2 regions of the Ligilactobacillus faecis genome follow, and region 2 is predicted to be linked to the other one. Evidence: predicted binding sites of a transcription regulator. Region 2 holds the regulator's gene; the other holds the start of a gene.
What was found. Region 2 encodes HrcA, which represses chaperone genes, less so after heat shock. Its sites were predicted from a motif close to TTAGCACTCNNNNNNNNNGAGTGCTAA; they were not measured.
Positions count from the first base shown of each region.

Region 1 (11,615 bases), 650 kb from region 2:
CGCACTTAAATAAGCTTTTTGTCCTAAGCCATACTCTAAATAAGTGACATCAGTCACCCACTTTTGATTAGGTCCAGTAGCGGAAAAATCACGACCTAAAGTATTTTCTTCGTAGTTTAAATGTTCTGAACGAGTACAACCTCGGCGTTTGCGACGAATACGTTTGAAGTTATATTGTTTTTGATACTTTCGATTGATAAGAAGAGTCATTCTTCTAGAACCGTAAATTCCATTTAAAGCATGAAATTCTTTTTTTATGATCTCACTTAGTCATTTATTTTCCAAAGTACGTTGTGATTTTGGAGCAGTTAAATAACGATAATACCCTGAACGCGATACATTTAAGATCACACAAAGAAGCCATAGTTCAATTTGTGGAAACTCTTTAAGAATTTCCTGAATAGCTTTAAAACGCAGATTTTTAGGTATAGAGCTTATCTCCTCCTTTCGAGCTCGTCCAATTTTTTTAAAACGATATTACGATATTTTCTGCCTCTAGATATTTATTACGTTCTTTCAAACGTAGAATCTCAAGCTTGAGGCGCTCAGTTTCAGAAAGAGTCTTATAATCACGATCTTTAACAGTTTTACCACGATTATCATATAACGGCTTTTCGCCATCTACTTCAAACTTTTTGACCCAAGTATAAACTTGGGAATAAGAAACATTATATTTATCGATCGCTTTGTGATAATTCTTATTATTAGCAAGTGTATACTGAACTATTTCGAGCCGTTCCTTAAAAGTAGTTTTACGTCCATGTTTCATTTTATTATGACCTTCAATGGTAGCTTTAAAGCCTTTTCCATTAGTATACAAGTTGATCCATTTACGTAAAACCGAAATACTCGAGATATTGTATTTATCACAAATTTTCTTTGGTGAACGTCCATTTTCTAAATATTCTAGAACCGCAGCTGTTTTTAATTCAACTGAATATTTTTCCAGGTCTAGACTCTTTTAAACCATCTAAACCGCCAACTTTGTATTTTCTGATCCAATTATCAAATGTATTTTTAGTAATGGTATATTTCCGGCAGATAAAGTGCTTACTATATTGTCCACTGAGATACTCGGAGACTGCCTGGTATCTTTCTTCAAGTGTATGTTTAGTAGTTCTTCTAGACATAAAAAATCCCCCTAGAGTGATCACAGAATCTTTATTATTTCCGTGTCCACTCTAGGGGAATCATATCATTGAAGTGACTTCTTTTTCAAAAACGTTACTATCACTTAAGTTGTTCAAACCCATTTTCATAACCATGCAAAAGCTCATCCCGATGGACCCAACTCGTTGCTAAGATCCCAACACCTAGAAGAATCACTAACACATAAGCAATGACCTGTTTTTTTGTCTTTTTCATTTCTACCACCCCTCTAGTTTTATTCTACTCGCCTTTACCCCACTTAAAAACGATCACTCTTTAAAAAGCCTTTTATTTCAGGATTTGGTAGCGCAAACACTATTTAATAAAAAAGTTCTACTCAAGTGACCTCGAGTAGAACTTTTTAAAAATCATTTAATTGATTACATCATTGGACCTTGTGGCATTTGTGGTGCAGCATCGTTGTTTTCTTCTGGCTTGTCAGCAACAACTGCTTCAGTTGTCAATAACAAGGCTGAAACAGAAGCGGCATTTTGTAAAGCTGAACGCGTTACTTTCGTTGGATCAACGATCCCAGCTTCGATCATATCGACCCATTCATCTGTGGCAGCGTTATAACCGATACCAGCTTTTTGTTCTTTAAGTTTTTCAACGATGACAGAACCTTCTTTACCAGCGTTAGTTGCGATCTGACGCACTGGTTCTTCCAAAGCACGTTTTACGATGTTGATACCTGTTTGAACATCGCCTTCTTCACTCAAAGCAGCTACAGCATCGATCACATCGATCAAGGCTGTCCCACCACCAGGAACAAAGCCTTCTTCTACGGCAGCACGTGTCGCATTTAAAGCATCTTCGATCCGGTACTTACGCTCTTTTAATTCTGTTTCAGTAGCAGCCCCAACTTTGATAACGGCTACCCCACCAGCTAATTTAGCCAAGCGTTCTTGAAGTTTTTCTTTATCAAAATCAGAAGTTGTTTCCGCGATCTGCTTCTTCAATTGTTCAACACGTTCTGCGATCTGTGCTTTATCGCCAGCACCTTCAACGATCGTTGTGTTTTCTTTTGTAACTGTGACACGACCAGCTGTCCCTAATTGGTCAAGCGTTGTGTCTTTTAATTGAAGGCCAAGATCATCTGTGATCACAGTTGCGCCTGTCAAAGTTGCGATATCTTGCAACATTTCTTTCCGACGATCACCAAAGCCTGGTGCTTTAACAGCAACAACGTTGAATGTCCCACGGATCTTGTTCAAAACAAGCGTTGGTAGGGCTTCACCGTCAACATCATCAGCAATGATCAACAATGGACGACCTTGTTCAACGATCGATTGCAATAATGGTAAGATCTCTTGAATATTGGAGATCTTCTTATCTGTGATCAACAAGTATGGGTTTTCTAGATCAGCTTCCATCTTGTCGTTGTCTGTGACCATGTATTGTGATAAGTAGCCACGGTCAAATTGCATCCCTTCAACAACGTCTAATGAAGTATCGATCCCTTTTGATTCTTCGATCGTGATCACACCGTCGTTACCAACTTTTTCCATTGCATCGGCGATCAATTGACCAACTTCTTCGTTAGCTGAAGAGATCGAAGCGATCTGTGCGATATCACTCTTAGACTCAACTTTGTGTGACATCTTGTGCAGACCATCGACCGCTGCTTTAGTAGCTAATTCGATCCCACGACGGATACCAACTGGGTTCGCACCAGCAGTAACGTTTTTCATCCCTTCGTTAACGATGGATTGGGTCAAAACGGTAGCTGTTGTCGTACCGTCACCAGCAATATCATTTGTCTTAGAAGCAACTTCAGCGACTAATTTAGCCCCCATATTTTCAAAGTGATCTTCTAATTCGATCGCCTTAGCGATAGTCACACCGTCATTTGTGATCGTTGGTGTTCCGTATGTTTGTTCCAAAACAACGTTACGTCCTTTAGGTCCGATCGTTGATTTTACTGTATCAGCTAATTTATCGACCCCAGCAAGCATCTTTGCGCGTGCATCTTCTGAAAATTTGATTTCCTTTGCCATTTATGATTCACCTCATGTGATTTAAATTCAAATTGATTATTTTTTATTCCACGATAGCTAAAAGATCTTTTTCATGCATGACCAAGTATTTAACTCCGTCATATTCAACTTCTGAGCCAGCATATTTATCAAAAACGACAACATCGCCAGCTTTAACGGTCATCGCTACCTTTTCGCCGTTATCAAGGATACGTCCCGTACCAACAGCAACTACCTTTGCAGTTTGTGGTTTTTCTTTAGCATTACCTGCTAAAACGATCCCACCGACTGTTTTTTCTTCTTCTTTTTCGACCTCTAAAATGACGCGATCTCCTAATGGTTTAAGCACGTTATATCCCTCCAAATTCTTTTTTAGCACTCAAGACTTTCGAGTGCTAACTAACTACAACTATTACTATACTCACTTTACTTTTAAAATGCAAGCATTTTATCACTCGACTTCTCAGAGTGCTAAAATACGTGCATTTTTTCTTGCGATAATCTGCTATAATTAATGAGTAGCTTACGTAAGGTGAGGATGTTCTTAATGAAAAAAACTTTACCCAAAAATGCCCTTGTGATCTTAGTGATCTATTGTTTGACGATGATGCTCAGCCCTTTACTTTGGCAATTACTCAAAAACAATGATCTTTATTATCCACTAGTCACTTTGATCAACGGGAGCGGTGCTTGTTTGATGATCTGGTATACCCGTTTGCATGCGTCAGACCGCTCAGATCAGCTAAAGACCACTTTGCCAAAAGAAGGGCTCTACCTTCTTTTAGGGCTTTTATTGCTCTTCTTTTGTCAATGGGGTGGGCCTTTATTCGAACAGCTCTTTTTTGCTAGCCCACGTTTTTCAGCAAATACGAGTTACTTACTAGCCGTTTATCACAAGTACCCTTATTACCTACTAACGATCGTCATCTTCTTACCTGTAATGGAAGAATTCGTCTTTCGTAAAGTCTTATTTAAAGATCTAGCTTTATTTAGTGATCCACTTTTAGCGGCCTTTATCTCTAGTCTACTCTTTAGCTTGGCACACCAAGATGGACACTATTTGACTTATCTTTTGATCGGGCTCGTGTTGTGTTATGTTTATACTAAAACTGACCGTTTACGCGATCCGATCATCATGCATTGTTTGATGAATCTGACGATCTTATTATTGGCTTAAAAAAGGAGCTGGTATACCAATTTCCAGCTCCTTTTTATATAATGAAAGAGTTAAGTTCTATTCGTTGAAATGTTGTAAAAAGTAGATCAGTGTCTGCAGTTCGTTTGTCAGATCAACATTTTGAACGCGAACGCGTTTAGGGACACTGATCCGCAAAGGGGTGAAGTTCAAGATTCCTTCGATCCCAGCTTCAACTAGATCATCAGTTACCGCTTGCGCAGCTTCGATCGGAACAGTCAAGATCGCGATCTTGATCTGTTGTAGCCGAAGTTGTTCTTTCATATCTTCTAGCGGATAGACTGGGACTCCACTTTGGATCTTCCCAGTTAAGGCTTGATCGATATCAAATGCCACACTGATCCGCGTATTATTACTTTGATGAAAATTATAATTTAACAGAGCTTGCCCTAAATGACCGACTCCGATCAAAGCAACATTTGTTAATTTATCTTGACTAAGAGTCTTTTTGAAAAATTCTAACAGATCGAGAACATTGTACCCGTACCCTCTTTTTCCGAGGGCACCAAAATATGAAAGATCACGCCGGATCGTAGCCGGATCGATCTTGACTACTTCGGCTAGTTCAGTCGAAGAGATATGGTCAGTTCCAGCAGTCGCTAGCATGTTCAAATACCGATAATAGATCGGCAGACGCTTAGCTGTTGCTTCAGGAATATTTGACGTCGCCATATCTATGAGCTCCTTTCAGAAACTAGTTTGGGTCAACCGATCACACTTTGACCGACTAATTTTATTTTGTAAAACCAATAGATAAATTTTAGCATACCCCATACAATAATAATACTAAAAAATGTTAATCTATTCACAATCTAATGCTTAGAGACTGTTATTTAAGCAAATTGCTGTCAATACTTTGTGAAATATATTTATTTTAAAGAAATTAGGTGAAAATATGATCTTATTACAAGTCCAAAAAGTCGGACGTCATTTTGGGGCCGACACACTATTTGAAAATATCGATCTAGATATCCAAGATCATTCCCGGATCGCTCTTGTCGGGAAAAATGGAGCTGGGAAATCAACTTTATTAAAAATGATCATCGACGAAGAAGCGCCTGACGAAGGCCAGATCGTTCGCAAAAAAGGATTGACGGTCGGTTATTTAGCCCAAAATACCGGCTTAGAATCTACTAAGACGATCTATGCTGAAATGTTGAGCGTCTTTAGCGAACTTCGCCAAATGGAAAAACGCCTCCATCAACTCGAAGATCAGATCGCAAGTCAAGCTGAAAATCATGAAACGCCAGCTTACCAACAACTTTTGAAGCAATACGACCAACTCTTGCATGATTTTAAAGAACAAAACGGCTATGGCTATGAAGCTGAGATCCGCTCAGTCTTACACGGTTTCAACTTCTTACCCGAAGATTTTGAACGCCCGATCGCATCTTTATCTGGTGGTCAAAAGACACGCCTGGCCTTAGCCAAATTGCTCTTAGAAAAACGCGATCTTTTGATCTTGGACGAACCGACGAACCATTTAGATATCGAAACTTTGACTTGGCTTGAAGGCTATATCCAGACATATACAGGCGCTCTTTTGATCGTCTCGCACGACCGCTACTTTTTAGATAAGATCGTCAATGAAGTTTATGAGATCAGTCGCGGTAAAGCCCACTATTACAAAGGCAATTATTCTGACTACATCGTAGAAAAAGAAAAGCGAAAAGAACTTGCGTGGAAAAATTATGAAAAGCAACAAGTCGAGATCCACAAACTCGAAGATTTCGTCAATAAAAATCTCGTACGTGCTTCAACGACTAAACGCGCTCAAAGTAAGCGCAAGCAACTCGAAAAAATCGACCGACTCGAACGGCCTGAAGGTGACGAAAAAAGTATGCATTTTCGTTTCAAAGCTGCCGAAGAAAGCGGCAACGTCGTCTTGAAAGTCAACGACGCTGCGATCGGTTACGATGACCAGATCATTGCTGAACCGATCGATTTTGAGATCAGAAAACGTCAAGTTATCGCTTTAGTTGGACCTAATGGGGTCGGAAAATCCACATTACTAAAGAGTATTTTACACAAGCAGCCTTTCCTCAAAGGCTCAGCCACATTTGGAACTAACGTGCACCCAGGCTACTACGATCAAGAGCAACATAACTTACACGATAAAAAAACTGTTTTAGCTGAGATCTGGGATGAGCATCCAACTACACCAGAAAAAGATATCCGCTCACTTTTAGGGAGCTTTTTATTCAGTGGTGATGACGTCAAAAAGACGATCCATAGTCTTTCAGGAGGCGAAAAAGCCCGTCTCTTGTTGACTAAGCTTTCAATGCAACACGATAACTTCTTAGTTTTAGACGAACCAACGAACCACCTTGATATCGATAGTAAAGAAGTGCTCGAACAAGCTATCAAAGATTTCGATGGTACAGTATTACTCGTTTCACACGACCGTTACTTTATCAATAAAGTTGCTACGAGCGTGATCGAGATCGCTAAAACAGGAAGCACTGTTTACCTAGGTGATTACGATTATTATGTCGCTAAAAAAGAAGAGCAAGCTGAACTTGCCTTAGCTAAAGAAAAACAAACAGCACCGCAGACAGAAACAAAAAACGTTTCAAGTGGAAAAACAAGCTATGCGCAAAGTAAAGAACGTCAAAAAGAAGAGCGACGTTTACGGCGTAATGTTGCTACTTTAGAACAACAAGTCACTGATCTTGACGCTAAAAAAGAAAATCTCGAAACTCAAATGGCCTTGCCAGAAAACTTCAACGATCTCGAAAAAATGGCTACTTTACAAAAAGAGCTCGAAGAAACAACAACTGCTTTGGAAGAAGCTGAAATAGCTTGGGAAGAAAGTAGCTTGGCTTTAGAAGAATTTTTAACTGATTAAAAATGGGTATTCGTCAACTGATATGGATATTCCTACAAACACTTCCTACAAACACTTCCTACAATAGAATGATATGATTCCCCTAGAGTGGACACGGAAATAATAAAGATTCTGTGATCACTCTAGGGGGATTTTTTATGTCTAGAAGAACTACTAAACATACACTTGAAGAAAGATACCAGGCAGTCTCCGAGTATCTTAGTGGACAATATAGTAAGTACTTTATCTGCCGGAAATATACCATTTCTAAAAATACATTTGATAATTGGATCAGAAAATACAAAGCTGGCGGTTTAGATGGCTTAAAAGAGTCTAGAACCTGGAAAGAATATTCAGTTGAATTAAAAACAACTGCGGTTCTAGAATATTTAGAAAATGGACGTTCACCAAAGAAAATTTGTGATAAATACAATATTTCGAGTGTTTCGGTTTTACGTAAATGGATCAACTTGTATACTAATGGAAAAGGCTTTAAAGCTACCATTGGAGGTCGTAATAGAATGAAACATGGACGTAAAACTACTTTTAAGGAACGGCTCGAAATAGTTCAGTATACACTTGCTAATAATAAGAATTATCACAAAGCGATCGATAAATATAATGTTTCTTATTCCCAAGTCTATAATTGGGTCAAAAAGTTTGAAGTAGATGGCGAAAAGGCATTATACGATAATCGTGGTAAAACAGTTAAAGATCGTGATTATAAGACTCTTTCTGAAACTGAGCGTCTCAAGCTTGAGATCCTACGTTTGAAAGAACGTAATAAATATCTAGAAGCAGAAAATATCGTTTTAAAAAAATTGGACGAACTCGAAAGGAGGAGATAAGCTTTATACCTAAAAATCTGCGTTTTAAAGCTATTCAGGAAGTTCTTAAAGAGTTTCCACAAATTGAACTCTGGATCCTTTGTGCGATCTTAAATGTATCGCGCTCAGGGTATTATCGTTATTTAACTGCTCCAAAATCACAATGTACTTTGGAAAATGAATGGTTAAGTGAGATCATAAAAAAAGAATTTCATGCTTTAAATGGAATTTACGGTTCTAGAAGAATGACTCTTCTTATCAATCGAAAGTATCAAAAACAATATAACTTCAAACGTATTCGTCGCTTAATGAGAGTCCTTGGTTTATATTCAGTAATTCGTCGCAAACGCCGAGGTTGTACTCGTTCAGAACATTTAAACTACGAAGAAAATACTTTAGGTCGTGATTTTTCCGCTACTAGACCTAATCAAAAGTGGGTGACTGATGTCACTTATTTAGAATATGGCTTAGGACAAAAAGCTTATTTAAGTGCGATCAAAGATCTATACGATGGATCTATCATAAGTTTTGAAATTAGTAAAAGAAATGATAATCGGCTTGTCATGAAGACTTTAGAAAAAGCATTCACGCATTTAAATGAAGCTAATCTACTTCTTCACAGTGATCGTGGATTTCAATATACTTCAAAGGAATATCTTCGGTTGACCTCAAGGCATGGTGTTACAAGAAGTATGTCTCGAGTGGGGAAATGTATCGATAACGCACCAATGGAAAGTTTTTGGAGTCATTTCAAGACAGAATGTTATTATTGGCTAAAATGTGAAACATATGGAGAACTTGTAGAAATGATCGAAAACTATATCAAGTTCTACAATACCCAACGTTACCAAATAAAACTAAACAGCCTGACTCCAGAAGAATACCGGAATCAGGCTGCCTAGAATTTTAATTATTTAGTTGTTCACTTGACGGGTCTCAGATCAGAATTGTGGGGAGTGTTTTTTTTACGCAAATATACAATCAATTCGTAAAAAGAAAAATTGTTGATTAGCAAAACCGTAACAACTTCGTTTTAAGAGTTTGATCTTTCGATTGATACCCTCCAAAGGACCATTGGAATATTTTGAAGTTACGCTATTTATTAGATAGCTGCGATTTTTACGGAAAGTACGAATAGTCGTATCCATCTCTGTATTGGTGCGCTCATAACTATCGAGAACCTCATTCAAAGTAGTAATGTCTTTATTCTTCAAAGCTAAGGTAATATCTTGGTAAGTCTGATAAACTATTTTGAATTCAGAAAATTTATTGATGATCAAGTCGATCGCATTCTGTTGAGTCATATATTCATTGATTCCCCTAAGATAGACAACATTTTTAGGGTCGATCTCATCAGATTTCTTATGGAATAAACGCCACTGTGATTTGAGAATCTTGTATTCTCGACTATGCTTATTGAGTGATCTAGTGAGAGCGATTCGACAACTGTCTAAAGCACGTCCGGCTAGCTGAACTATATGAAACCGATCAATAATAATCTTGGCATTCGGGAAAAGTCGGCGAATGAAGCGCTGGTATTGAGCGTTTAAATCAATGACGACTGATTCCACTTGATCACGTTCAAACTTTGAGTAACGATTTTCAAAATAATTGATAATGGTAGAAGATAGTCTATCTGGGAGTTTAACAACTAACTTATGAGTTTGTGCATCACAACAGATAAAAGAAGTTGTATTTTTAATCGAACGAAATTCATCAAAACAAAGATTCTTGGGCAAAACAGGTACTCGATATTGAGGTTTGATCCGTTCGACAATAGTTCTTCGAACACTACTAGCAGAGCAATGACAGATGCGAGCGATAAGTTCACCGTTCAAACCTTCCCTAGCTAATAACATGATCTGATTTTTTAGTTTACGAGAAAGAGTTTGATTAGGCTTAGTCAATTCAGAGGTCGCACCGAAAGTTGTGCGACAATTTTTACATTGATAGCGTTGTTTATGAAGGATCATTTCATAACGTATACCGTTTAAACTTGGTAAACGTACGTGAGCTTTAGCGAAACCATTTTTATTAACAGTGGCAAAGCCACAATTTCGACAACGGCTGATAGGATAAGATAGTACAGCTTTGATCAAAACTAATTTCTCTGTGCCATTATTTAAATTATCGATAACATCAATAACTTTGAGATTAGGGTCTTTAATATTTAGAAGTTTTAGTATACAATCGTTATGGGACATTTAAATTCTCTCCTTTACGTGGTTTGTGGTGAATTCATTGTATAACGAGAGGGCATTAAATGTCCTTTTTTTGCGCAAAAAAACTGGTATGGAATTTTTCATCCATACCAGAAAGTGTATACCCTTAAAAATAAGCACTCTATGAGGGTGATCGCCTCAATAGAGTGCTTATTTTTTAGTTTTCTTGTTCTTCTAGCCAGTCAAATTCTAGGCTGGGATCAGCATTTAGAGCGAGATCAGCCACAACGCCAGCTTGATAAGCGGCATAACCTGCCGCTCCGATCATAGCAGCATTATCACCACAATATTTGAGCGGTGCTTTTAAAAGTTCGACTTTTGCAAAGTTTTTTAGTTCTTGGTCGAGCCGTGCTCTTAGTCCTTGGTTGGCTGCGACCCCACCAGCTAAGATCAGCTGTTTGACAGGGTAATTTTTCAAAGCTTTCACCGTTTTTTCAGCTAAAACATCAACGACACTTTGCTGAAAACTAGCGGCGAGATCTTTTTTATCTAAAACTTCGCCGACTTGGTCTGCATGGTGGACTGTATTGATAAAAGCACTTTTTAAGCCACTAAAGCTAAAATCATAATTGTCGTCGTTTTCCATAGCACGGGGAAAACCAAACGTATCTTGCCCTTCATGGGCTAAGGCATCGATCTCTTTTCCGGCTGGATAAGTCAAACCTAAGACTCGCCCGACTTTATCATACGCTTCACCAGCAGCATCGTCGCGAGTCTCGCCGATGATCGCAAAATCATTAGGCCCTGCTAAATAAACTAATTCAGTATGTCCCCCTGACACGAGAAGCGCTAAAGCCGGAAAGCGTAATTCACCGGCAAAACGCGCTGCATAGATATGACCCGCCATGTGGTTGACAGGGATCAACGGTAGCCCATGGGCAAAAGCGACCATCTTAGCTGCGGTAACTCCGACTAACAAAGATCCAACTAAGCCTGGACCATAAGTCACTGCGACAGCTGTTAGATCAGCATAAGTCACCTCTGCTTCTTTTAAGGCATCTTTGATACAAAATGTGATCTGTTCGATATGGTGGCGGCTAGCCACTTCTGGCACGACTCCACCAAAACGCTCGTGACTTTTGATCTGGGTCGCCACGATATTTGACAAGATCTTATGTCCATCCTCGATGACAGCAACGCTTGTCTCATCACAACTCGATTCAAAGGCTAGGATCAAATTTCTTTTTCTTTCCATTTCGTCCCACTCTCTTTGTTAATTTTATCGGTAAGATATTATATTCTAATTTCACTCCGTCTGCTAACGGACAAGCTTTAGTCCGCGGTACTGGGCGAAATCCCTTTTCTTGGTAGAGCTTTTGGATCTTAAGATTGCTCTTTTTGACATCGACACTGATCTTTTTACATCCGTAAGCTTTAGCTTCTTTGATCAAAGTTTGAAGCATCATCGAACCAAGACCT
Region 1 is NZ_CP123639.1:1,569,190-1,580,804, reverse strand. It holds partial or broken gene QFX10_RS07210 (IS3 family transposase) at 1-1,130, opposite strand, end outside; gene QFX10_RS07205 (hypothetical protein) at 1,231-1,365, opposite strand; gene groL (chaperonin GroEL) at 1,530-3,146, opposite strand; gene groES (co-chaperone GroES) at 3,190-3,474, opposite strand; gene QFX10_RS07190 (CPBP family intramembrane glutamic endopeptidase) at 3,673-4,302, shown strand; gene QFX10_RS07185 (redox-sensing transcriptional repressor Rex) at 4,360-4,992, opposite strand; gene QFX10_RS07180 (ABC-F family ATP-binding cassette domain-containing protein) at 5,216-7,168, shown strand; partial or broken gene QFX10_RS07175 (IS3 family transposase) at 7,306-8,876, shown strand; gene QFX10_RS07170 (ISL3 family transposase) at 8,940-10,178, opposite strand; gene tsaD (tRNA (adenosine(37)-N6)-threonylcarbamoyltransferase complex transferase subunit TsaD) at 10,354-11,391, opposite strand; gene QFX10_RS07160 (GNAT family N-acetyltransferase) at 11,357-11,615, opposite strand, start outside.
Region 1: groES (co-chaperone GroES) is a predicted target of HrcA. The motif match lies at 3,498-3,524, and genes of this name have one in related genera.

Region 2 (11,615 bases):
TGAAAAAAAAGATCCAGACACGCTTAGCTCACAGTGGGTCTTGCAAGTTCATGACGCTGAACATAAAATTTCTTGGTTTGATATCTTGTACCGCTATGAATTTATTCGTGATTGGTATCTAAATAATCTAGATAGCTTAGCGATCAGATCAGATGAACGTTTTTTTAAGGGATGAAAGTAATGGATATCACAAAATTAGCTGAACTAGCTCGACGAGATAAAACACTACCATTGTTGCCATTAAAAGATCCGCTAAATGAAAAGAAGGCTAGCCTTTATGCAGAATTAGAGTTAAATCTAGCCACTTTTTTTAGGAGTCCAAAAGAAGAACGACTCAAACGCTACTGCATCGTATTAAAGGATTTTTTGGCGATCGCAAATGAAACTAAATGGCTTTATTTGTTATTGCTCGATGAACAACAAATAGTTCAATTTTCAACTAAGTGGCAAACTCGTTCACTCAACGTTTTATATTTGATCTTACAACAACAAGTGAATAAAAGTTATTTTGAGCGTAAAAGTGAACCATTGGTACATGCATGGCATATTTTTATCAAATATGGCCTAGTCGAAGCCGGATTTACATCTGAGCAGATCGAAGAAAAATATTATGAGTTATATGCATGAAGTGATTTTAGGCTAAACTTGAATAATCTTTTAGCTTATAGTATAATTACAGTGTATTTTGATAACTCGTAAGAGTGAGCAGAGATGCTCACTCTTTTTATTGGAATGAAAAATGCGTTACAATGAAGTTGCAAGTTATTTTTTAGAGGGGGCAAATGCGTGAGTGTTGTAGAAACAGTAACTGATCTCGTCACACCGATCTTAGATGAATATCATTTTGAATTAGTGGATATCGAATTTGTCAAAGAAGGGAAAAGCTGGTATTTACGTGTCTTTATTGACAAAGACGGCGGGATAAACATCGAAGAGTGTGCACTTGTGAGTGATAAACTAAGTGAAAAATTAGATGAATGTGATCCAGATCCGATCCCACAAGCATACTATTTGGAAGTTTCTTCACCAGGGGCAGAACGCCCGTTGAAAAAGGAAAAAGACTATGAAAGAGCATTAAACTCTTACATTCATGTTTCCTTATATCAACCACTTGAAGGCAAAAAAGTCTATGAAGGGACGTTAACAGCGTTGACAAAAGACGAGTTGACCTTGGAGTACATGGATAAGACGCGTCAAAAAAATATTACGATCCCAAGAAAGCAGATCGCTAAAGCACGCTTAGCGATCAAATTTTAAGAATTATTTATTACTTAAGGAGAAGCAAAAGATGAGTAAGGAATTACTTAATGCGTTGAATGCACTTGAAACTGAAAAAGGAATCAAAAAAGAAGTCGTGATCGATGCCTTAGAACAAGCATTGGTCTCAGCTTATAAGCGTAACTATGATAAGGCGCAAAATGTTGAAGTTGAATTTGATAAGCGCAAAGGCGATATCAAAGTTTACTCAGTCAAAGAAGTCGTCAACAACGTTTTTGACTCTCGTCTAGAAGTGAGCCTTGAAGATGCTTTGGCGATCAACAAGGCTTACGAAGTTGGTGATACGATTCGTTTTGAAGTGACACCACGTGATTTTGGACGGATCGCAGCCCAAACAGCTAAACAAGTGATCATGCAACGTGTTCGTGAAGAAGAACGCCAAATGATCTATGATCAATATAGTAAATATGAAAATGAGATCGTGACAGGTGAAGTTGAGCGTCACGATAGTCGTTATATTTACGTCAATCTTGGAAACGTTGAAGCTGTTTTATCTAAAAAAGATCAAGTTCCAGGTGAAGTTTATAAATCACATGATCGGATCAAAGTTTATATTTATAAAGTAGTTGACCCATCAGCTAACAATAATGAAGCTGAAGCTGAAAATAAAGAGGGCAAAAAGAAGAAAAAGAATCGCGGACCACAAGTTTATGTAAGTCGCTCGCACCCAGACCTTTTGAAGCGTCTTTTTGAAAATGAAGTGCCTGAGATCTTTGATGGTACAGTCGAGATCAAATCGATCGCACGTGAGGCTGGCGATCGTGCTAAAGTAGCTGTCTTTTCAGCTGAAGAAGGAGTGGATCCGATCGGAACATGTGTTGGTCCACGTGGTGAACGTGTGCAAGCGATCGTTAATGAATTGAACGGTGAAAAAATGGATATCATTGAATGGGATGAAGATCCTGCTAAGTATATCTCAAACGCCTTGAACCCAGCTAATATTTTAGATGTCATTTTTGATCCTGAAAATGAACGTGTTTGTACAGTTGTTGTTCCAGACGATCAATTATCACTTGCAATTGGAAAGCGCGGTCAAAATGCACGTTTAGCTGCTCACTTGACTGGTTACAAGATCGATATCAAGTCAGAATCTGATATGGAAGCCTTAGAAAACGAAACTGAGGTTTTGGAAGAAACTGAAACATTTGCAGAAGAAGTAGATGAAACATCAGCAGAGTAAATAAGGGGGCTAGGAGCATGGCACAGCGTAAGATACCGATGCGAAAAGACATCGTAACAGGTGAAATGAAACCAAAAAAAGAGCTTGTTCGGGTCGTGAAAAACAAAGAAAATGAAGTTAGCATCGATCCAACTGGGAAGAAAGCAGGCCGAGGTGCATACATTCATTTAGATGTTGAGACTGCAAAAAAAGCTCGTACAGAAAAAACATTTGATAAAGTTTTTGGGCTGACGATCGAACCAAGTTTCTATGATGAACTTGTAGCTTACGTTGATCATCAAGTTGCCCGAGCTGAGTTATTTGGCAATGGAAAATAAAAATAAAGAAAAGCAAGTTCTGAATATGCTAGGGTTGGCTAGACGCGCCAACAAATTGATCACTGGCCAAGAGCTAGTTTTAAGTGCGATCCGAGCTAATAAAGCTCAGATCGTTTTTATGGCAAATGATTGCGGAAAAAGTACCCAAAAGAAATTTACAGACAAGTGTAAAAGCTACGGGGTAGCATTGACAACAGAATTTACAAAGCAGGAGCTAAGTGGGGCGATCGGAGCGAAAAGATCTTTGATCGCGATCACCGATCCTGGTTTTGGAAAAAAGATACGCCAACTTCTTTTTTCTTGAGCGAAGAGTGCTAATGCTTATTCGGTCAAGGATCGAGTAGGATGGGTATTCTTGAAAATAAGGAGAGTGAAGTCATGAGTAAAAAAAGGATCTATGAACTGGCGAAGGAACTAAACGTTAGCAATAAAGAAGTGATCGAAGTCGCTAAACAAAATGGATACAAAGTAGGTAACCATATGTCGTCTTTAGATGCAGAAGCAGAGGCTAAAGTCAAAGCTTCGTTTAGTAAACCTAAAAATATGCCTGAAAAAGTAAAAAAAGAGACTCCTAAAGTTGAAGTGAAACGACCAAAAAATGATCATGCTTCAAAGGCTGAGAATGAAAATAAAACTCAAAAAAACAAGCGACCTCAGTCTTTTGCTCAAAGAAACAACGAAAGGCATTCAGGTAGTCGAATGGAAAATAATAACAATACAAGAAATCGTGATACTAAAGCTCATGGCAATGGCCAAAACAATAACCAAAAAAATAATCGCTTTGGGAATAATCGTTTTGGGGGCAACAACAACCATAAGTTCAACAAAAAGAATAAAAAAAATAAGCGCAATAAATTCAACCAAAAAAATAATAAACCTGCTGTTCCTCAAAGAAAGAACAAGCCATTACCAGAAGTTCTTGTTTATACAGTTGGGATGAATGTTGCTGATATTGCTAAGAAGATCCACCGTGAACCAGCTGAGATCATTAAAAAACTCTTTATGATGGGTGTGATGGTCAACCAAAACCAATCACTTGATAAAGATACGATCGAGATCTTAGCAGCTGATTACGGGATCAAAGCCGAAGAAAAAGTTGAAGTCGATGTGGCTGATATCGATAAATTCTTTGAAGAAGAGCAAAATAATACAAAACATCTTGCTTCGCGGCCACCAGTCGTAACGATCATGGGTCACGTTGACCATGGGAAGACGACCTTATTGGACAAATTGCGTCACACAAATGTTACTGCTGGTGAAGCAGGTGGGATCACACAACATATCGGGGCTTACCAAGTAAGACATGCAGGTAAAACGATCACTTTCTTAGATACACCAGGACACGCGGCCTTTACGAACATGCGGGCGCGTGGAGCTGATATTACAGATATCACCGTTTTAGTCGTTGCGGCAGATGATGGTGTGATGCCACAAACGATCGAAGCGATCAACCATGCTAAGGCAGCTAACGTACCGATCATTGTAGCAGTCAATAAGATCGATAAACCAGGCGCTAACCCAAATCATGTTATGGAACAATTGACAGAATACGAATTGATCCCTGAAAGTTGGGGGGGCGATACGATTTTTGTTGAGATCTCAGCTAAATTTAATAAGAACTTAGAAGAATTGCTCGATATGATCTTATTAGAAGCTGAAATGCTTGAGTTAAAGGCTAATCCAAAACAACATGGAGCTGGTTCAGTTATTGAAGCTCGTCTAGATAAAGGTAAAGGCTCAGTCGCTTCCTTGCTTGTACAACACGGTACTTTACATGTTGGTGATCCGATCGTTGTCGGAAATACTTTTGGTCGTGTTCGGACGATGACTGATGCTAGAGGACGCGCGATCAAGAAAGCCACACCAGCTACACCAGTTGAGATCACAGGGTTAAATGATGTTCCTGATTCAGGTGATCGCTTCATTACTTTTGATGACGAAAAGACTGCCCGTGCAGCTGGTGAAGAACGTGCTAAACGTGCCTTGATCAAAGAGCGTAGTCAAACAACTCATGTAACGTTAGATAACTTGTTTGATACGTTGAAAGAAGGCGATCTAAAAGAAGTTGATCTGATCATCAAAGCAGATGTTCAAGGTTCTGCTGAAGCTTTAGCCCAAAGTTTTAAGAAGATCGATGTTGAAGGAGTCAGAGTTAATATCATCCATCAAGCTGTTGGTGCGATCAATGAATCTGACGTAACATTAGCTGAAGCTTCAAATGCGATCATTATCGGATTTAACGTACGCCCAACACCACAAGCTAAGATCCAAGCTGAAAGTGACCAAGTTGATATTCGTCTACACAACGTCATTTACAAAGCGATCGATGAAGTTGAAACGGCGATGAAAGGGATGCTTGAACCTGTCTTTGAAGAAAAAGTCATCGGTGAAGTTGAGATCCGCGAAACATACAAAGTTTCTAAACTTGGGACGATCGGTGGTGGCTATGTGACAGATGGCTATATCAAACGTGATAGTGGTGTGCGTGTGATCCGAGATGGGATCGTTATCTACGAAGGTAAGTTAGCTTCCTTGAAGCGTTTCAAAGATGATGTCAAAGAAGTCAAACAAGGTTATGAATGTGGTTTGATGATCGAAAAATACAACGACATCAAGGTTGGTGACCGTATTGAAGCCTTTGTGATGGAAGAAGTTCCACAAGACTAAAAAAAGATCATGTTTACTAGAAGGATAGAATGTGAAGTAAACATGGCCTGGGGGGAGCTTTTAAGCGTGTCTTAAATATCCCCTAAAATATTTAAGTTAGTCGCTATTACTACCTTGATCAAGATATGTAAAAATGGTAGTAAATAAAATTAAGAAAGGTAAAGCTATATCTCTTTCTCAAATGTACTTTAACTACACTTGCTCACATTTTATATAGCGATAAGGCAATGGCACAACATTATCGAGTGGGTCGCTTATCACAAGAGATCCAAAAAGAAGTCAACGATATTTTAGCAAAGCGTGTTCGTGATCCACGAGTTCAAGGGGTAACGATCACGGGTGTCGAAGTTACAGGTGATCTACAGCATGCCACGATCTATTACAGTACGCTCTCAAATCTCGCTTCTGATGCAGAAAAGACTCAGATCGGGCTTGATAAAGCAACAGGTTTGATCAGACGTGAATTAGGTCAACGACTTCGGATCTATGTGACACCTGAGATCAAATTTGAGCGTGATAGCTCTGTTCGTTATGGTGATCACATTGATGAGCTTTTAAATAAGCTACACCAGCAAGAAAATGATCGTTAACTTAGTTTGAGAAAAAGAAGCTGGTCTAACTAGCTTCTTTTTTTGTATCGAGATCCAGATAGAAAAGTGTGGTCTGGGTAATAGCAATTTTTTAGAAAGGAAAAGCTATCTTTTTTCTAAGCTACAAGGGTAGCTCCACATTGGATAGCAGTTATAACAATGGATGGGATCTTACCTTTAAATAAAGATCGTGGTATGACAAGTCACGATGCAGTAGTCAAATGTCGTAAACTTTTCCGAACGCGTAAGATCGGACATAGTGGTACACTTGATCCTAATGTTGATGGTGTTTTACCGATCTGCATCGGTAAAGGAACAAAAGTTGTCAACTACTTGATGGAATCGGGAAAAGTTTATACGGGACAGATCATTTTAGGTTTTGCAACTGAAACAGAAGACCTTGATGGAAAAGTTGTTACTACAAAAGAAATCGAAAAACCATTTTCAGATGAAGAGATCAAGCAAGCGATGGAACGCTTAACTGGAGAGATCATCCAAGTCCCACCGATGTATTCAGCTGTCAAAGTCAACGGTAAACGTCTTTATGAGTATGCGCGTAACAACGAGACGGTTAAACGACCGGAAAGAAAAATTAGAGTCGATTATTTTAAACAAGTAAAAGCGAGTATTTATGATCCACTCAAAAAACAACAAACTCTCTTTTTTGAAGTTGGTTGTGGAAAAGGGACGTACGTTCGCACACTTGCTTTTGATTTAGGGAAGATCTTAGGTGTACCAGCAGTTATGTCTGATCTTACCCGCCTTAAGAGTGGTGGTTTTACATTGGCTGAAAGTGTCACCTTAAGTGAATTAGAAGCAGCAGTTAAGAGTGATGGCCTGGAAAAATATGTTGCACCGATCCAAACTGCGTTAGCGAGCTATCCACAATATGAGCTTTCAGATAAACAATGGCAGCTTGTGAAAAATGGAGGTTTTTTAGCCCCTAAATATTTAAAAAATATAAATACAGCCAATAAAGTAGTTTTGAACTATGCAGGTAAAGTGCGCGCGTTGTATTATTATGATAAAACTAAGAAATTGTTTAGAGCAGAACAGATGATCGATCTAGAGTAAGAAAGTAAGGGAAAAATGAAAGTTATTGAGCTAGCAGAACCATATATGACAAATACGGTCGCGCAAGAGCCGATCGTGTTAGCCTTGGGCTTTTTTGACGGAGTCCATCGGGGACATCAAGCGGTGATAAAAACAGCTGCCAAAAAAGCGCAGCAATTAGGAGTAAAACTGGCTGTGATGACTTTTGATCAGCATCCAAGTGTGATCTTTCAAAAGAAAAGAGCCCAAGACCTACGCTATTTGACGACCTTAGATGAGAAGTTAACTTGTTTTGAAGAACTTGGAGCTGACATAGCGTATATTGTTAAATTTGATGAGGAGCTGGCTTATTTAAGTCCGCAAACTTTTGTTGATAAATACATTGTTGGTTTACATGCGAAAGCTGTTGTTGCTGGCCAAGATTATACGTATGGACCTAAAGAAAAAGCCAATATGCAAACTTTACCACTGCATGCTAAAGGGCGTTTCGAGGTGGTCGCAGTTGATCTGCTACAAGAAGAAACAAAGATCGGATCAACTGCGATCAGAAAAGCACTTGATCAAGGTGACTTAGCGTTGGTGACACGGCAATTAGGTCACCCTTACACGACAACGGGTGTTGTCGTACATGGTTTTGAGCGTGGAAGAAAATTAGGTTTTCCGACTTTAAATATCGAAACGAAAGCTAATAAAAAGTTACCAGCTGTTGGAGTTTATGCTGTTAAAGTCAAATTAGCTGATACTCCTAAAGAATACATGGGAATGGCTTCGATCGGATATAATGAGACTTTTGGTGCTGATCTTGCTAAAACGTTAGAGGTCAATCTTTTTGATTTTTCACAAATGGTCTATGGTAAGAAAGTGACTGTCTTTTGGGAAGAAATGATACGTGAAATGGTCAAGTTTTCAGGGGTAGCAGAGCTAGTCGCCCAACTTGAAAAAGATAAGGCTAATGTTGAAAAAATATTCCGTCGCAAAAATTAGCACTCTGCTTGACAGATTGCTAAGAGTTGTGTATATTAATAATTGACTTAGCACTCAGAAGTGTTAAGTGCTAAAAGAGGTGATAGTATTGTTGACTGAGAGGCAATTATTGATCTTAGAGGCTGTTATCCGTAATTACACTGAATCAGGTCAGCCGATCGGATCGAAGACTTTACAGCAACGATTACCTGTCCATGTGAGTTCAGCGACCATTCGCAATGAGATGGCGGTCTTAGAACAACAAGACTATATCGCTAAAGAACATTCAAGTTCAGGACGGATCCCTTCATTGAAGGGTTATCGCTATTATGTTGATAATATCGTCCAACCTAGTCAGCTTGACCGAACATCTCTAAAAAATATCCGAAGCTCTTTTGGTAACGAATTTCAAAAGGTCGATGAGATCGTGGCGACGTCAGCCCAGATCCTCTCTGATCTGACAAGTTATACTGCGATCTCGTTAAAGCCAAAAGCTAAAGATATCAGAGTTGAAGGGCTGAGGATCGTACCCCTTGGTAATCAACAAGTGATGGGGATCTTAGTGACTAGTGACGGAACAGTCGAAAGCCAGACGTTTACGATGCCGGCTGGGATCAGTAGCGATGAACTTGAAGTGGCGATGCGTCTTTTAGATGATAAGATCGCAGGTGTTCCTTTAAGTCAAGTGCTTGTCAGGCTGAATGATTGTTTGCCTTTACTGAGCCGATATTTGCATCAACCAGCTGGATTTGTCGAAGTCTTTGGTAGTATTTTAGATAAGGCTTTGAAAGAGCAAGTCTATATTGGTGGGAAGATGAATATGTTGGATTTTTCTAAGGGAGCCTCACTTGAGCAGATAAAGTCACTTTATTCGTTAGTTGATCAGACAAAGATCGGCAGTTTAGTAACACCAGCTAAGAGCGGGATCTCGGTCAAGCTAGGTGATGAACTACCAAGTAAACTTTTACAAAATTATAGTTTGATCTCGGCGACATTTGATGATGGTAATAATGGTCAAGGGATGATCGCCCTTTTAGGACCGACAAATATGCCGTATTCTAAAATGATCGGACTAGTTAGTGTTTTTCGAGATGAATTGACTAGGCGGATCACTGATTATTATCAAAGATTTTAAATTATTAAGAAAAGGGGTGTTGGCGTGACAGAAGATATCAAGAAAGCTATGGCTGACGAAGCTGAAAAAGAAGCTGAAACAAAGGAAACTGTTGTAAGTGAAGAAACAAAAGCAACTTCAGCAGTTGATGAAGAAGAGCCAACGCTTGATGAAAAATTAGAAGCATTACAAAAGAAGTATGATGAATTAGAAGATCGATATTATCGTTCTGAAGCGGAAATGGCCAATATGACTAAACGCTTCAAAAAAGAACAAGAGCAACTGTTAAAATATGAAGGTCAAGCTTTAGCACGTGATATTTTGCCGGTTATCGATAATTTGAATCGTGCACTTGAAACAGAGGTCGACGATGCAGGCTCTAAGCAATTAAAGCAAGGGATCGAGATCGTCGCCCGTGACCTTGAAAAAGCTCTAACAAGTAATGATATCGTTAAGATCGCTTCTTTAGGTGAGACATTTGATCCAACTAAACACCAAGCTGTTAAAACAGTTGAGGTCACAGAAGGACAAGAACCTGAAACGATCGTTCAAGTTTTACAAGAAGGCTATATGCTAAAGGATCGCGTTTTGCGTCCAGCAATGGTCGTAGTAGCACAATAAATTTTTAAAAGGATGGAAGTTTAATGTCAAAAATTATTGGTATTGACCTTGGAACAACAAACTCTGCAGTTGCTGTTCTTGAAGGTAAAGAAGCAAAGATCATCACAAATCCAGAAGGTAACCGGACAACACCATCTGTTGTTTCCTTTAAAAATGGCGAAACACAAGTAGGTGAAGTTGCTAAACGTCAAGCGATCACAAATCCAAACACGATCAGTTCGATCAAGCGTCACATGGGTGAAGCTGGTTATACAGTAGATGTTGACGGTAAAGAATATACACCACAAGAGATCTCAGCTATGATCTTACAATATATCAAAGAATATGCTGAAAATTATCTTGGTGAAGAAGTGACCCAAGCTGTTATCACAGTTCCAGCTTACTTCAATGACTCCCAACGTCAAGCAACAAAAGATGCTGGTAAGATCGCTGGTTTGAAGGTTGAACGGATCGTCAACGAACCAACAGCTGCTGCTTTAGCTTATGGCTTAGATAAGCAAGATAAAGACGAAAAAGTTTTAGTCTTTGACCTTGGTGGTGGTACATTTGACGTTTCGATCCTTGAATTAGGTGATGGTGTTTTCCAAGTGCTTTCGACAAACGGAGACACACATCTTGGTGGGGATGACTTTGATAACAAGATCATTGAATGGTTAGTTGATGAATTCAAAAAAGAACATGGAATCGATCTTTCAAACGATAAGATGGCAATGCAACGTCTAAAAGATGCTGCTGAAAAAGCTAAAAAAGATCTTTCTGGGGTAACTTCAGCACAGATCTCACTTCCATTTATCACAGCAGGTGAAGCTGGACCGTTGCATTTGGAAACAACATTGACACGTGCTAAATTCAATGAATTGACACATGATCTGATCGAACGAACAAAGATCCCCGTTCGTAACGCTTTAAAAGATGCAGGGTTAACAAATGCTGATATCGATGAAGTTATTTTAGTTGGTGGGTCAACACGTATCCCAGCAGTTAAGGAAGCTGTTAAAGCTGAAACTGGACATACACCAAACGAATCTGTCAACCCTGATGAAGCTGTTGCTTTAGGGGCTGCGATCCAAGGTGGGGTCATCACTGGTGATGTAAAAGATGTCGTTTTACTTGACGTTACTCCATTATCATTAGGTATTGAGACGATGGGTGGCGTATTTACGAAGTTGATCGATCGTAACACAACGATCCCAACCTCTAAATCACAAGTCTTCTCAACTGCTGCTGATAACCAACCTGCTGTTGATATCCATGTTTTACAAGGTGAACGTCCAATGGCAGCTGATAACAAGACATTAGGTCGTTTCCAATTGACAGATATTCCAGCAGCTCCACGTGGTGTTCCTCAGATCCAAGTTACATTTGATATCGATAAGAATGGTATCGTAAATGTTTCTGCTAAAGATCTTGGAACAAATAAAGAACAAAAGATCACGATCAAGAGTTCATCTGGTCTTTCTGACGAAGAGATCGAACGAATGGTCAAAGAAGCTAAAGAAAACGAAGAAGCAGATAAGAAACGAAAAGAAGAAGTTGATCTTCGTAATGAAGTCGACCAATTGCTCTTCCAAACAGATAAGACTTTAGAAGAGATCAAAGGTAAAGTTTCTGATGATGAAGTTCAAAAAGCAACTGATGCACGCGATGCATTGAAGAAAGCGCAAGAAGAAAACAACATCGAAGAAATGAAAGCTAAAAAAGATGATCTAACAAAGATCATTCAAGATATGTCTGTAAAACTTTACCAACAGGCACAAGAAGCTCAAGGCCAAGCACAGACAGCTGATGCATCAGACGCAAATGCTAATGATGATAACACTGTTGATGGTGAT
Region 2 is NZ_CP123639.1:2,216,213-2,227,827, reverse strand. It holds gene QFX10_RS10170 (hypothetical protein) at 1-175, shown strand, start outside; gene QFX10_RS10165 (dUTPase) at 181-627, shown strand; gene rimP (ribosome maturation factor RimP) at 787-1,257, shown strand; gene nusA (transcription termination factor NusA) at 1,289-2,458, shown strand; gene rnpM (RNase P modulator RnpM) at 2,476-2,775, shown strand; gene QFX10_RS10145 (YlxQ-related RNA-binding protein) at 2,765-3,079, shown strand; gene infB (translation initiation factor IF-2) at 3,154-5,442, shown strand; gene rbfA (30S ribosome-binding factor RbfA) at 5,670-6,032, shown strand; gene truB (tRNA pseudouridine(55) synthase TruB) at 6,192-7,106, shown strand; gene ribF (riboflavin biosynthesis protein RibF) at 7,122-8,069, shown strand; gene hrcA (heat-inducible transcriptional repressor HrcA) at 8,158-9,183, shown strand; gene grpE (nucleotide exchange factor GrpE) at 9,232-9,783, shown strand; gene dnaK (molecular chaperone DnaK) at 9,807-11,615, shown strand, end outside.